DNA from 2 places in the Streptomyces sp. NPDC058579 genome. Region 2 is predicted to be linked to the other one. Evidence: riboswitches for the same ligand, from Rfam matches in the RefSeq annotation. Region 2 holds a riboswitch; the other holds the start of a gene.
What was found. A riboswitch is a leader RNA that binds a small molecule or an ion and turns the genes downstream of it on or off. The one in region 2 is predicted to bind glycine.

Region 1: it holds a riboswitch for glycine, as region 2 does, so the genes downstream of both, gcvT (glycine cleavage system aminomethyltransferase GcvT) here and gcvP (aminomethyl-transferring glycine dehydrogenase) in region 2, are expected to answer to the same signal.

Annotation. Positions count from the first base shown of each region.
Region 1 covers NZ_JBHXPI010000007.1:21,915-28,963, forward strand. The annotation lists gene ACFWRO_RS11850 (ABC transporter permease) at 1-684, opposite strand, end outside; gene ACFWRO_RS11855 (enhanced serine sensitivity protein SseB C-terminal domain-containing protein) at 1,006-1,794, opposite strand; gene ACFWRO_RS11860 (enhanced serine sensitivity protein SseB) at 1,838-2,575, opposite strand; gene ACFWRO_RS11865 (AAA family ATPase) at 2,690-3,358, opposite strand; glycine riboswitch at 3,499-3,601, shown strand; gene gcvT (glycine cleavage system aminomethyltransferase GcvT) at 3,772-4,899, shown strand; gene gcvH (glycine cleavage system protein GcvH) at 4,988-5,365, shown strand; gene glyA (serine hydroxymethyltransferase) at 5,389-6,648, shown strand; gene ACFWRO_RS11885 (L-serine ammonia-lyase) at 6,805-7,049, shown strand, end outside.
Region 2 covers NZ_JBHXPI010000013.1:157,564-164,612, forward strand. The annotation lists gene ACFWRO_RS18190 (hypothetical protein) at 92-712, shown strand; gene ACFWRO_RS18195 (DUF5999 family protein) at 1,079-1,285, shown strand; gene gcvP (aminomethyl-transferring glycine dehydrogenase) at 1,417-4,302, opposite strand; glycine riboswitch at 4,481-4,580, opposite strand; gene ACFWRO_RS18205 (PRC-barrel domain-containing protein) at 4,705-5,073, shown strand; gene ACFWRO_RS18210 (DNA polymerase IV) at 5,405-6,805, opposite strand; gene ACFWRO_RS18215 (MerR family transcriptional regulator) at 6,947-7,049, opposite strand, start outside.

The DNA of each region.
Region 1 (7,049 bases), on a different contig from region 2:
CTCCACGTACTCGCGGTTGCGCAGCGAGAGGGTCTGGCCGCGGACGATCCGGCCGACGTAGGGCCAGCCGAAGAAGCCGATCACGATCACCAGCGCGCCGATGCGGACCCCCGAACCGGAGAAACCGAGCAGATCGTTGGGGAGCACGGAGACCAGGGCGATGGTGAAGAGCAGCTGCGGGAAGGCGAGCATGACGTCCATGACGCGGCTGAGCGCCGCGTCGACCCAGCCGCCGAAGTAGCCGGCGACGACGCCGAGGATCGTGCCGAGGACGACCGCGAACATCGCCGCGAGGAAGGCGACGAGCAGCGAGATCCGGGCCCCGTAGACGATCCGGCTGAAGACGTCACGGCCGTTGACCGGCTCGACGCCGAGCAGGAAGTCGGAGGTGATGCCGCCGTAGGGGCCGATCGGGGTGCCGAAGAGCGGGTCGATCTGGTCCTCGTGGAACTCGTCCGGCGGGTGGCCGAGCAGACCCACGATGACGGGCGCGAGAACCGCGACGACGACCAGGAAGACCACGATCGCGCCGCCGGCCAGCGCGAGCTTGTCGCGCTTGAGCCGGGTCCAGGCGATCTGCCAGGGGGAACGGCCCTCGATCGTTTTGCCGGGCGGCGCTGGGGGCACGGCATCGACGGTGGCGGTCGACTCGGCCGCACTCGTCTCGTGCAGTGGTGCCGTCATCGTGGTGAGGACCCCTCTCGGCCGCCGGTAGCCGGCCCTTGCCCGCCGCGGGTAGCGGCTTGGTGGAACAACTGCGGGGCTTTGGCCAGGAGGCCGAACGCCCGGTGTTCCGGGGAGTCTTCAATGTGGTCGCGATCACCCGCCAGACCTCACGGTGAATGTTTGCTCAACCGTGATGCGGTTCGTTGCCTTCCGTTATCCGGACGCTGTGATCGTGCCAGCGGACCATCTCGCCCACTATTCGGCCAGAACGGACATGCATCCCAACACCCACGTGACAGGGGTGAATTGGGGTGACATACGGGTCGCCGGACGGACGTATCAGTACGTACGCGGTACAGCCGGCGGGTAGCCGTAGCCGGGGGCGGGCGGAGCGGGCGCCGCGTGCGCGTCGCGGTCGTAGAACGGCCGCGCGTTGGCGCGCAGCCACATCGCGACGGGGTCGTACGCGTCCGACATGGCGACCGTCGAGACGGGCAGGCCGTCGGGGACGGCGGAGACCGACTGGCGCATCATCGCGCGCACCGACTCGACCGAGGCGGCGGAGGTGTCGTACAGGTCGAGACCGATGGCGAGGTACGGGGTGCCGAGCGCGGGCTGCACCCAGGCCCGGCGCAGCGCCCGTACGGCCGGGGTGCGATGGGCGTTCTGGGTCAGCAGGGCGTAGAACTGCGGGATCTCCAGAGCGGGTTCGGAGAGCCTGAGCGGTCCGGCGGGCATCCGGTCGAGACCGGTGGCGATCCGGCGCAGGTCGGCCCAGGGGATGCCGACGCCGCCGTTCTGGTCGTGCGGGTTGAGCCAGAGGCCCACCCGGTCGGGGAAGAGCGCGCCGGCGATCTCGCGGCCTGTCACGACCTCGTGGGCGCGGTTCCAGCCGGAGGCGGCGAGCTCGTGGGCGGAGGTGACGCACGGGGCGTACCCGAAGCCGTCGGCCTCGATGTTTCCGTACTGGGCGTCGGTCGAGCCGGGCGTGCCCTGCCAGAGCAGCATCCAGACGCCGCCGTCGGCGAGGGCGCGCAGCAGGTCCTCGTACGCCTCGTAGCGTCCGGGTGTGACCTGGCGCAGCATGTGCTCGACCTGACCGGCCGCCGCGGTGCCTGACGCGCTCACGCTGTTCTCCGCCCCTCTTCCGTAGACCCCATCAGCTTAGTTATCAGGAGGCCCGCTGGTAGAAGGGGCGCACCCGCTCCAGCATCCAGTCGCCGACCGGGTCCCGCGCGACGTCGAGCAGGATGAGGTTGACCGGCCAGGCCACCTCGATCCGGCCCAGCGCGCGGCCGAGGGCGTCCAGCGGGGCGTTCCGGTCGACGCCGTCCCAGGTGACGAGCTCGACGCCGACGAAGAGGGCCGGTTCGGTGCCCTCGACGCTGGCCAGGGCGCGGCGGGCGGAGAGGACGACTCCGGTGGCCTCGAACTCGGCGGCCGCGGCGGAGAGGAAGTCGACGGGGTCGTCCTGCCAGTCGGGCTCGAAGAGCCGGACCCGGCCGCCGCTCGCGGGGCCGTCCAGCGGGGTGCGGCCGGTCCGGCAGAGCTCGGCGACGGCGGGCGGGGGCAGCGGGGCGCCGACGGTGCCGCCGGGGTTCACGGCGATGCCGAGCTGCGGGGGCAGGCCGCGGGCGAAGTCGCGGGCGGGGGCGACGGTGAACGACATGTGGCTGCCGACGCAGGCCAGGAACTGCTGCTCGGAGCTGAAGACAGGGACGTACGGGAGTCCGTCGATCTCCATCGTGGGCAGGTCGAGGTCGCGGCTCTCGGGGCTGCCGCCGTTGGGCAGCGGCACCCAGACGGGGCTCCGGCCGAGGACCTCGACGAGGCGGCCTCCGGCGGAGGGGTTGCCGAGCGAGGCCGCGAGGACCTCTTCGAGCTCGTTGCCCGGCCACGTAACGTCCACGGTTCCCGCTTCCCCTGTCCCACGCGTCCTGATCACGCGTCTCACGCGTCCTGGTCACGACGCCCTCGGGGCAGAACCCTAACGCCGCCCTGGCACGCCCGTGGCCAAAAGCGCTCAGTGGACGGAGCGGAAGGCGATGGTTCGCAGGGCGCCGGCGGCGTCCCGGTCGAGCAGGGTCGCCGAGGCGCAGCCCCGGGGCAGCCGGCCCGACTCGACCGAGCCGAGGAGCCGGCCGACGGCCCGGCGGTGCCGGGCGAAGGCGTACCCCGAGACGCCCCGGCCGCGCTCGCGCTGGCCGGCGCGGGCGGTGTCGGGCGTGACGTCGAGCAGGACCAGGTGGAGGGCGCTGCCGCGGCGGCGGGCCTCGCGGGCCAGCCAGTTCCGCACCCAGGACTGGGTGCCGCAGTCGTGGACGACGACGCTCCGCCCGGAGCGCAGCGCGCGCCAGAGCCCGGCGTAGTGCGCGACCCGGGCCAGCGGGCGGTAGACCGCGTACGGCAGGAAGGCGGGCAGCCGGGCCTCCCAGCGCTCGCGGGCATCCTGGGAGTCGATGCCGAGGCCGTCGGCGGCGCGCCGCATCAGGGTGGACTTGCCGCTTCCGGGCAGCCCGGAGACCACCACGAGGTCCCCCGCGGCGAAGGCGAGCGTCCGGGGGCCGCGGCCGCCGCGCTCGCGCAGGTCGCGCAGCAGGGGCGCGGCGCGGCGCCTGCGGGTCCGGGCGCGGGAGCGGGGGGCCGGTATCCCCGTGCCCGTGGCGTAGGCGCCGGTGCGCTGGATCGTCATCGTCACTCCCCCTGTCGGGTCCCCAGGACCCCTTTCCCACAAAGTGTAAAGAAGGGGTAATCAGTCACAAGCGATTTGCCGATCGGACACCGCGTGCAATGATGTCCGCGCCAAGCGCACACAACCTCATACCGGCCGCTCGAATCCGCGCGGGAGAGTCCCGGAACCACCACGGTGGGCCCCGGGCGCCGAAGGAGCAAGACCCTCCCTTGAATCTCTCAGGCCCCGTACCGCGTGGATGAGGCAGATCTGAAAAGCGAACCGTTCCGGCGTGCCCGGTGCGGCTCCACCCAAGGTGCAAGCCGACGTCTCGGTGACGAGATGCTCTCGGTGAACCTCTCAGGTTCCATGACAGATGGGGAGGACGTCCTCGCCCGTCATGTTTTCCGCCCTTGGGATCCGGGAGCCACCTCATGAGCACGTCTGCCCCCCGTCTGACCGCCCTCGATGCCCTGCATCGCTCCCTGGGCGCGACCATGACCGACTTCGCCGGCTGGGACATGCCGCTGCGCTACGCCAGCGAGCGGGACGAGCACATCGCCGTCCGCACCAAGGCGGGCCTCTTCGACCTCTCCCACATGGGCGAGATCACCGTCACCGGTCCGCAGGCCGTCGAGCTGCTCGACCACGCGCTGGTCGGCAACATCTCCACGGTGGGCGTGGGCCGGGCGCGGTACACGATGATCTGCCAGGAGGACGGCGGGATCCTCGACGACCTGATCGTGTACCGGCTCCAGGACCAGGAGTACATGGTCGTCGCGAACGCCTCCAACGCGCAGATCGTCCTCGACGCGCTCGTGGCGCGTGCCGGGGGCTTCGACGCCGAGGTCCGCGACGACCGTGACGCGTACGCCCTGCTCGCCGTCCAGGGCCCCGAGTCCCCCGGCATCCTGAAGTCGCTCACCGACGCCGACCTGGACGGTCTGAAGTACTACGCCGGCCTCCCGGGCACGGTCGCCGGGGTCCCCGCGCTGATCGCCCGTACCGGCTACACCGGCGAGGACGGCTTCGAGCTGTTCCTGAAGCCGGAGCACGCCGAGGGCGTCTGGAAGGCGCTGACCGAGGCCGGCGCGCCCGTCGGCCTGATCCCCTGCGGCCTGTCCTGCCGTGACACGCTCCGCCTGGAGGCGGGCATGCCGCTGTACGGGCACGAGCTGACGACCTCGCTCACCCCGTTCGACGCGGGCCTGGGCCGGGTCGTGAAGTTCGAGAAGACGACGAACGAGGGCCGCTTCGTCGGCCGCGAGGCGCTGGAGAAGGCCGCCGAGCGCGCCGAGACCGCCCCGCCGCGCAAGCTCGTCGGCCTGATCGCCGAGGGCCGCCGGGTCCCGCGCGCCGGGATGGCGGTCGTCGCGGACGGCCAGGTCATCGGCGAGGTCACCTCGGGCGCCCCGTCGCCGACGCTCGGAAAGCCGATCGCGATGGCGTACGTGGACGCGGCACACGCCGCGCCCGGCACCCAGGGTGTAGGTGTGGACATCCGCGGCACCCACGAGCCGTACGAGGTCGTGGCGCTGCCCTTCTACAAGCGCCAGAAGTGACGTTTCCCACCCCCTCGCGTCTCACTCCTCGTCTCATCCCGTAAGACCCGCGTACATCAGCACTCCCCCGATCCAGGAGAATCACGACATGAGCAACCCCCAGCAGCTCCGCTACAGCAAGGAGCACGAGTGGCTGTCGGACGTCGTCGACGGCGTCGCGACGGTCGGCATCACCGAGCACGCGGCCAACGCCCTCGGTGACGTCGTCTACGTGCAGCTCCCTGAGGTCGGTGACACGGTGACCGCGGGCGAGTCCTGTGGCGAGCTGGAGTCCACCAAGTCCGTCAGCGACCTGTACGCCCCGGTGACCGGCGAGATCGTCGAGGCCAACCAGGACGTCGTGGACGACCCCTCGCTGGTGAACACCGCCCCGTTCGAGGGTGGCTGGCTGTTCAAGGTGCGCCTCGCGGGCGAGCCGGACGACCTGCTTTCCGCCGACGAGTACACCGCCTTCACCGCCGGCTAACCGAGACCCGTAGGGATCGATTCATGTCGCTTCTGAACACCCCTCTCCACGAGCTGGACCCCGACGTCGCCGCCGCCGTCGACGCCGAGCTCCACCGCCAGCAGTCCACCCTCGAGATGATCGCCTCGGAGAACTTCGCTCCGGTCTCGGTCATGGAGGCCCAGGGCTCGGTCCTCACCAACAAGTACGCCGAGGGCTACCCGGGCCGCCGCTACTACGGCGGCTGCGAGCACGTCGACGTGGCCGAGCAGATCGCCATCGACCGGGTCAAGGACCTGTTCGGCGCCGAGTACGCCAACGTCCAGCCGCACTCCGGCGCCTCCGCGAACCAGGCCGCGCTCTTCGCGATCGCCCAGCCCGGCGACACGATCCTGGGCCTGGACCTGGCGCACGGCGGTCACCTGACCCACGGCATGCGCCTGAACTTCTCGGGCAAGCAGTTCAACGTGGTCGCGTACCACGTGGACGAGGCCGGCCTGGTCGACATGGCCGAGGTCGAGCGCCTCGCCAAGGAGCACCGCCCGAAGGTGATCATCGCGGGCTGGTCCGCCTACCCGCGTCAGCTGGACTTCGCCGAGTTCCGCCGGATCGCCGACGAGGTCGAGGCGTACCTGTGGGTCGACATGGCCCACTTCGCGGGCCTGGTCGCGGCCGGTCTGCACCCGAACCCGGTCGAGTACGCGGACGTGGTCACCTCGACCACGCACAAGACGCTCGGCGGCCCGCGCGGCGGCATCATCCTCGCGAAGAAGGAGTTCGCGAAGAAGCTGAACTCCTCGGTCTTCCCCGGTTTCCAGGGCGGCCCGCTGGAGCACGTGATCGCGGCCAAGGCCGTCTCGTTCAAGATCGCGGCCTCGAAGGAGTTCAAGGAGCGCCAGCAGCGCACGATCGAGGGCGCCCGGATCCTCGCCGAGCGCCTGGTCCAGGACGACGTCACCACGCACGGCGTCTCGGTCCTGTCCGGCGGCACGGACGTGCACCTGGTCCTGGTGGACCTGCGCAACTCCGAGCTGGACGGCCAGCAGGCCGAGGACCGTCTCCACGAGGTCGGCATCACGGTCAACCGGAACGCGATCCCGAACGACCCGCGTCCGCCGATGGTCACCTCGGGCCTGCGCATCGGTACGCCGGCGCTCGCGACCCGCGGTTTCGGCACCGAGGACTTCACCGAGGTCGCCGACATCATCGCGGAGACCCTGAAGCCCGGCTTCGACGCGGACGCCCTCAAGGCCCGCGTGACCGCTCTGGCCGAGAAGCACCCGCTGTACCCCGGCCTGAAGTAATTTCGTACCCTTTTGTTCGTACGAAGCTCCGGGGCACCGCGCACACTGGAAGTGAGCGGTGCCCCACCCCTTTTCCTCCGTTCCTCCCCATCCTGCTCTGCTCTGTTCTGCACCACCCCGGCAGACAACGGCGTCAGCCCCCACAAGGAGTCCCCCGTGGCCATCTCGGTCTTCGACCTGTTCTCGATCGGCATCGGCCCGTCCAGCTCCCACACGGTGGGCCCGATGCGAGCGGCCCGGATGTTCGCGCGCCGGCTGAAGAACGAGGGCCTCCTCGCGCACACGGCGTCGATACGGGCCGAGCTGTACGGCTCGCTGGGCGCGACCGGCCACGGGCACGGCACGCCGAAGGCGGTCCTGCTCGGCCTGGAGGGCAGCTCTCCCCGCACGGTGAACGTGGA
Region 2 (7,049 bases):
ATGGCTTCATGGCCCCTTCGGCCCGGCAGCCCACAGCGCCGTCGTACCTGCCCACGCGTCACCGTGTCTCCTGAGCGAGAGGCGACCCATCATGCTCCGACCCTCCCCGGCCCCCGCGCCGGCCCTGCGCAGTGTCCTCGCGGCCCTCGGTTCCCCCACCGCCGTCCGCGAGGCGCGAACTCCCGCCCTGCGGGCGGCCCAGGGGCCACTGAGCCCCGAGCTGCCCCTGCCCGTCCACGTCCTCGACGTGCGGGACCAGGTCGTCGAGGTACGGGACCAGGTCACCGCGACCGGACGGGCGCCGCGCACGCGGCTGGCCGGCTGGCGCTTCCTGATCCGGGGCACCGACCGGGCGATCGCCGCCGCCGACACCATGCTCACCCCCGACGGCTGGTCCTTCTCCCACTTCTTCGAGGGCCCTTACGTCACCGCCACCGAACGCGCCCTGCTCCAGGCCGAGGCGCTGCCCACGACGTACCAGCCGAGGCTGCTGTCCGTACCGGAGTTGTACATGCTGACGCTCTGGCTGCACGGCGACACGGAGTCCGACGGGGCGTCCTCCTCGCCCGACCCGGCCGACCTGCTGATCCCGCTCGCCCCGGCACCGCCCGGAATCGCGGCGAACCAGCCGCACCTGGTCGCCGACCTGCTGCCCGTACTCACCATGCGGCTGGCTCCCCCGCCGCTGTTCGGCACCCCGGCGCCGGCCTGAACGGGCCTCGAGAAGCGCGTCACGCCCCGCGGCCCGGCCGGCCGCGGGGCGCCCTGCTGCCCGGGCGCTCACCCCTGGGGAGGACGGGCCATTGCCGAACGACCGCCTCGAACACCCCCTCCCCTTACGGGCTAGCCCAGCAGGACTACCCCGAACCACCCGAAGAGATGGCCCAGTTGAGCTGAACCGCCCGCGCGGGTGATACGTCTTCATGCAGTAGGAAGAGCTGCCGCGAAATACCTGCGGATCGTCGTCCGTGGGGGAACACTGGACCAACCGAACCGACAACGGGGGGCGGCCATGAGCACCGAACCGAGCCGCAGGACGACACACTCACTCACCACGACGCAGCGAAAGAACCCATCCATGTGCCAGCACCAGCCTGCCTGTCCCACCGCCGAATCCGCCGACCGGGAGGCGGCCCGTATGACGGCGCACCACCCGGAGCAGGGCTGGAGCCTGCTGTGCAACGGGGTCCTGCTCTTCGAGGACACCGGTGAACTGCTGCCGGACGGCCAGATCATCGCCCCGCACCGCCCGCTCACGACGGGCCGGGTGACGACCGCCGCCTGACATCGGACGGCGCGTCGGGACAACGTCAGGCACGACACCGTACGAGGGAACACGCAAGGGCCGGCCCGGAGAGAGTTCTCCGAACCGGCCCTGACTCATGCGTCCATGCCCGCACAAGCGCTCGTCGCCGCCTAGTGGTCGTACTCGTCCAGCGGCGGGCAGGAGCAGACGAGGTTGCGGTCGCCGAACGCGCCGTCGATGCGGCGGACCGGCGGCCAGTACTTGTCCGCGGGCGAGACACCGGCCGGGAAGACCGCCTCGTCACGGGTGTACGAGTGGTTCCACTCGCCGCCGAGGGCTGCGGCCGTGTGCGGGGCGTTGGCCAGCGGGTTGTCCCCGGCCGGCCACTCGCCCGACGCGACCTTCTCGATCTCGCCGCGGATCGCGATCATCGTGTCGCAGAAGCGGTCGATCTCGGCGAGGTCCTCGGACTCGGTCGGCTCGATCATCAGCGTGCCGGCCACCGGGAACGACATCGTCGGCGCGTGGAAGCCGTAGTCGATCAGGCGCTTGGCGATGTCGTCGACGCTGACGCCGGTCGCCTTGGACAGCGGGCGCATGTCGACGATGCACTCGTGGGCGACGAGCCCGGCCGGACCGGTGTAGAGCACCGGGTAGTGCGGCTCCAGGCGCTTGGCGATGTAGTTCGCCGCGAGGACGGCCACCTGCGTGGCGCGCTTGAGGCCCTCGCCGCCCATCAGGCGGACGTACGACCACGAGATCGGCAGGATGCCGGCGGAGCCCCACGGGGCGGCCGAGATCGGGCCGACGCCCGTCTCCGGACCGGCCGTCGGCTGCAGCGGGTGGTTCGGCAGGTACGGGGCGAGGTGCGCGCGCACACCGACCGGCCCGACGCCCGGACCGCCGCCACCGTGCGGAATGCAGAAGGTCTTGTGCAGATTCAGATGCGAGACATCGCCGCCGAACTTGCCCGGCTTGGCGAGCCCGACCAGCGCGTTGAGGTTGGCGCCGTCGACGTAGACCTGGCCGCCGGCCTCGTGGACCTCGGCGCAGATGTCGGCGACGTGCTCCTCGAACACACCGTGCGTGGACGGGTAGGTGATCATCAGCACGGACAGCTCGTCGCGGTACTGCTCGATCTTGGCGCGCAGGTCCGCGACGTCGACCTCGCCGTCGTCGGCGGTCTTGACGACGACGACCTTCATGCCGGCCATCACGGCGGAGGCGGCGTTGGTGCCGTGCGCGGACGACGGGATCAGGCAGACGGTGCGCTGCTCGTCGCCGTTGGCGCGGTGGTAGGCGCGGACGGCCAGCAGACCGGCCAGCTCGCCCTGCGAACCGGCGTTGGGCTGGATCGACACCTTGTCGTAGCCGGTGACCTCGGCGAGACGCTCCTCAAGCTCGGTGATGAGCGTGACGTAGCCCTGCGCCTGCTCGATCGGGGCGATGGGGTGCATCTGGCCGAACTCGGGCCAGGTCACCGGCTCCATCTCGGTGGTCGCGTTCAGCTTCATGGTGCAGGAGCCGAGCGGGATCATGCCGCGGTCGAGCGCGTAGTCGCGGTCGGCGAGCCTGCGCAGGTAGCGCAGCATCGACGTCTCGGAGCGGTGCGCGTGGAAGACCGGGTGGGTGAGGTACGCGTCGGAGCGCAGCAGCCCGGCGGGCAGCGCGTCCTCGGTGGTGACGTCCAGGGCCTCGATGTCGGCGTCGACGCCGAAGGCGGCCCAGACGGCGGCGATCTGCGCGCGCCCGGTCGTCTCGTCGCAGGAGGCGGACACGTGGTCGGCGTCGACGAGGTAGAGGTTCACGCCGGCCTCGCGGGCGGCGGCGACGGCCGCGGCGGCCTTGCCGGGCACGCGGACGGTGACGGTGTCGAAGAAGTCGGCGTGGACGACCTCGACGCCACCGGCGGTAAGACCGGCGGCAAGAACGGAGGCGTACCGATGGGTCCGCTGCGCGATCCCCTTCAGGCCCTCCGGCCCGTGGTAGACGGCATACATACCGGCCATGACGGCGAGCAGCACCTGAGCGGTACAGATGTTGCTGGTGGCCTTCTCGCGGCGGATGTGCTGCTCGCGGGTCTGCAGGGCCAGGCGGTAGGCGCGGTTGCCGTCGGCGTCGACGGAGACGCCGACCAGGCGGCCGGGCAGCGAGCGCGCGTGCTTGTCCTGGACGGCCATGTAACCGGCGTGCGGCCCACCGAAGCCCATGGGTACACCGAACCGCTGGGTGGTGCCGACGGCGATGTCGGCCCCAAGGGCACCGGGCGAGGTGAGCAAGGTCAGCGCGAGCAGATCAGCGGCAACGGTGACGATCGCCCCAAGCTCGTGGGCGGCATCGATGAGCGGCTTGATGTCACGCACGGCACCGGAGGCACCGGGGTACTGCACGAGCACGCCGAAGACACCACGCTCGGCGACCTCGGCCGGAATACCCGCCGAGAGGTCGGCGACGACGACCTCGACACCGGTCGGCTCCGCGCGGGTCTCGATGACGGCGATGGTCTGCGGCAGCGCGTCGGCGTCGACGAGGAAGACCCCGTTCTTGACCTTGCCGACACGGCGGGAGAGCGCCATGGCCTCGGCGGCGGCGGTGCCCTCGTCGAGGAGGGAGGCGCCGGAGGTCGGGAGACCGGTGAGGTCGGCGACCATGGTCTGGAAGTTGAGCAGCGCCTCGAGGCGCCCCTGCGAGATCTCGGGCTGGTACGGCGTGTACGCCGTGTACCAGGCAGGGTTCTCCATGACGTTCCGCAAGACAACGGGCGGAGTGAAGGTCCCGTAGTACCCGAGCCCGATCATCGGCGCGAGAACCTGATTGCGGTCGGCGAGCTCACGCAGCTCGGCGAGGACCTCGGCCTCGGTGCGGGCGGCGGGGAGGCCGAGGGCCTCGGCGTTCTTGATCACGTCCGGCACGGCGGCGGCCGTCAGCTCGTCGAGGGAGCCGTAGCCGACCTGCGCGAGCATCTTGGCCCGCGCTTCGGCGTCGGGTCCGATGTGCCGCTGCTCGAACGGGATGCCCTGTTCGAGTTCGGAAAGCGAAATGCGGTGGGCGGTCATGTACGGAGGCCTCCTGGTCGTCACGACCTGCGAGGGACACCACGGCGCGGGTGCCCGGACGGCCTCCCCCTCTGTCATCTCAACCTGAGAGCTTCACCGGCGCGCCAAAGGGCTCGCCGGCTTTCACCGTCGGTGAGAGCGGACGCCGTCGGACCTCCGCTCTGCTTTCCAGAGTGACCTCGTCCATGCGGTACCGGGTGCCTGAGAGATTCCGGGGAGGATTTGCTCCTTCGGCGCCTCCGAAAGGTTTCTCCGGAGGACTCTCCCGCACGGGGTCGACAGCCACAGCCAGCCTACCAGCGCGGTTCCGCCTTCCATCGCTCAAGTGGCCGACATCCCAGATGTGCACTTTCGTATTCTTTGTAGGCCTTCGCAGAGGAGTTGCGACCAATTGGAGGGACCGTGCAGACCGACATCGATCCGCGCAGCCTGATCGGCCGCAAGGCGTTCGACCGCAGCGGGCACAAGATCGGCACCGTGGACGAGGTGTACCTGGACGACGCGACGGGCGTCCCCGAGTGGGCCGCGGTCCGCACGGGCCTGTTCGGCCGCGACGCGTTCGTCCCCCTGGAGCCCAGCGAACTGGTCGAGGACGGCCTCCACATCCCGTACGAACGCGCCCTGATCAAGGACGCCCCGGACTTCGGCGTGGGCCGCCACCTCTCACCGGAACAAGAACTCCAGCTCTACCGCCACTACAGCCTGGCCCTCCCACCCCCACCACCCCCAGACCACGACTTCGGCCGCCTGGCAGGCCAAGACGACACATAGCCCTACACCGCCCCAGCCCCGACGACGGCGCGCAACCCCACGGGCAGCCGCACACCCCTGCCCTCCCACGTGCACGGTCGCCGCACCGCTGACAGACCACGGCCCCACGGCCGCCGACGGCGCGCAGCCCCCCGCAAGCAGGCCCACACCTCTGCCACCAGCCCCTACCCGCACTGCCGGTGCCGGCAGGGACTGCAAGCCAGCCACCGACCACCCGAGTCCGCCGACGCGGCGCAGCCACGCACGGGAAAAGCCGCACCTCTGCCCCCTCACCCGCACGGGTGGTGCGGGTGGGAATCACAAGCCCGGCCGGAGGCCGGGCGCACCCCCGCTAGGCGACCGCCGCCGTCCCCTCCCCGCCCCCCACCAGAGGCAGCGGCTCCCCCGCCTCCAGCTCCGGGTCGTCGACGAGAAACGTCCGCACCCGACCCGGCGAAGACCCCGGCTCCTCGAAGCGCACGGTGACCCGCCCCACCCCGCTCCCCTGCACCCACCCGGCCCCGTACACGGCATGCCGTACGTCGTGCCCGGGCGCCCACCTCCGCTCGGCGGCACCGGCACCCGCACCCGCACCGGCGGCGGCCGGCTCCTCCGCCCCAGGAACACCCTCAGCCACAGGCACCTCCTCCACCGCACCACCACCGGCGCCCCGCGCCCCCTCCGCCGCCTGAGCGAACAAGTCCTCCTGCGTGTAGTCCGCAAGCCCGCTCACCCCCACCCCCAACAACCGCACCCCACCCGTGGTGTCCACCCCCTCCAGCAACCGCCCCGCCGCCTCCCGCACCACCAGCGGGTCGTCCGTGGGCCCCCGCAAGGTCTCCGAGCGCGTGAGCGTCGAGAAGTCGAAGCGCCGCACCTTCAACACGATCGTCCGCCCCGAGTGCCCCGAGGCCCGCAGCCGCCCCACGCACCGCTCGGCCAGCCGCTCCACCTCGGTCCGGATCCGCACCCGGTCGTGCAGGTCCACGTCGAAGGTGTCCTCGACCGACACCGACTTCGCGTCCCGCTCGGCCACCACGGGCCGATCGTCGTACCCCTGGGCCATGCGGTACAGCGAGGCCCCGTGCGCCCGCCCAAGCAGCCGTACGAGCTCATCCTCACCCGCCTCCGCGAGGTCCGACACCGTCGTCATCCCGGCCCGCCGCAGGTGCTCCCCCGTGGCCGGCCCCACGCCCGGCAGGATCCGCACCGACTTGGGCCCGAGCAGTTCCCGCTCGGTCCCGGGCTCTATGAGCACCAGGCCGTCCGGCTTGGCCTCCTCGGAGGCGATCTTGGCGAGCATCTTCGACCCCGCGAGCCCCACCGACCCCGTCAGCCCCGCAGTGGCGAGAATGTCCCTACGCAGCCGCTCACCGGCCTCCCGCGCCGTCCGGCTGTCATCGGCCACACCCCCGGCTTCCAGGTCCACGAAGGCCTCGTCCAGGCTCAGCGGCTCCACGAGCGGCGAAAGCCGCCCGAGCAGCTCCATGACCTGCTCGCTGATCGACCGGTAGAAGCTGAACCGCGGCACGAGATAGGCGGCGTTCGGCGCGAGCCTCCGCGCCTGCGCCATCGGCATCGCCGAGTGGACGCCGAACCGCCGTGCCTCGTACGACGCCGTGGCCACGACCCCCCGCGGGCCGAGACCGCCGACGACCACCGGCTTTCCGCGCAGACTCGGCTTCGCCGCCTGCTCGGCGGCGGCGAAGAAGGCATCCATGTCGAGATGCAGAATCGTCGGAGCGGTTCTCACACTCCGATGCTGCCCCACGCCACTGACAATCGACCGCACTCCAGTACGGACGCGCCAGACAAGCCCGGCCAAGAAAACCCAGCCGCTCAGACCTATACGCTCCGCCCCTCGCGCTCAGACCCTCGCGCTCAGACTTCGCGCTCAAACCGCCCGGTCGCGCCGCCGTCGAGCGAGCTCGTCACCCGGGTTGTGCCCGACGAGGGTCTCGCCGGTGTCGATCCGCTCCCCGTGCAGCTGCGACAGC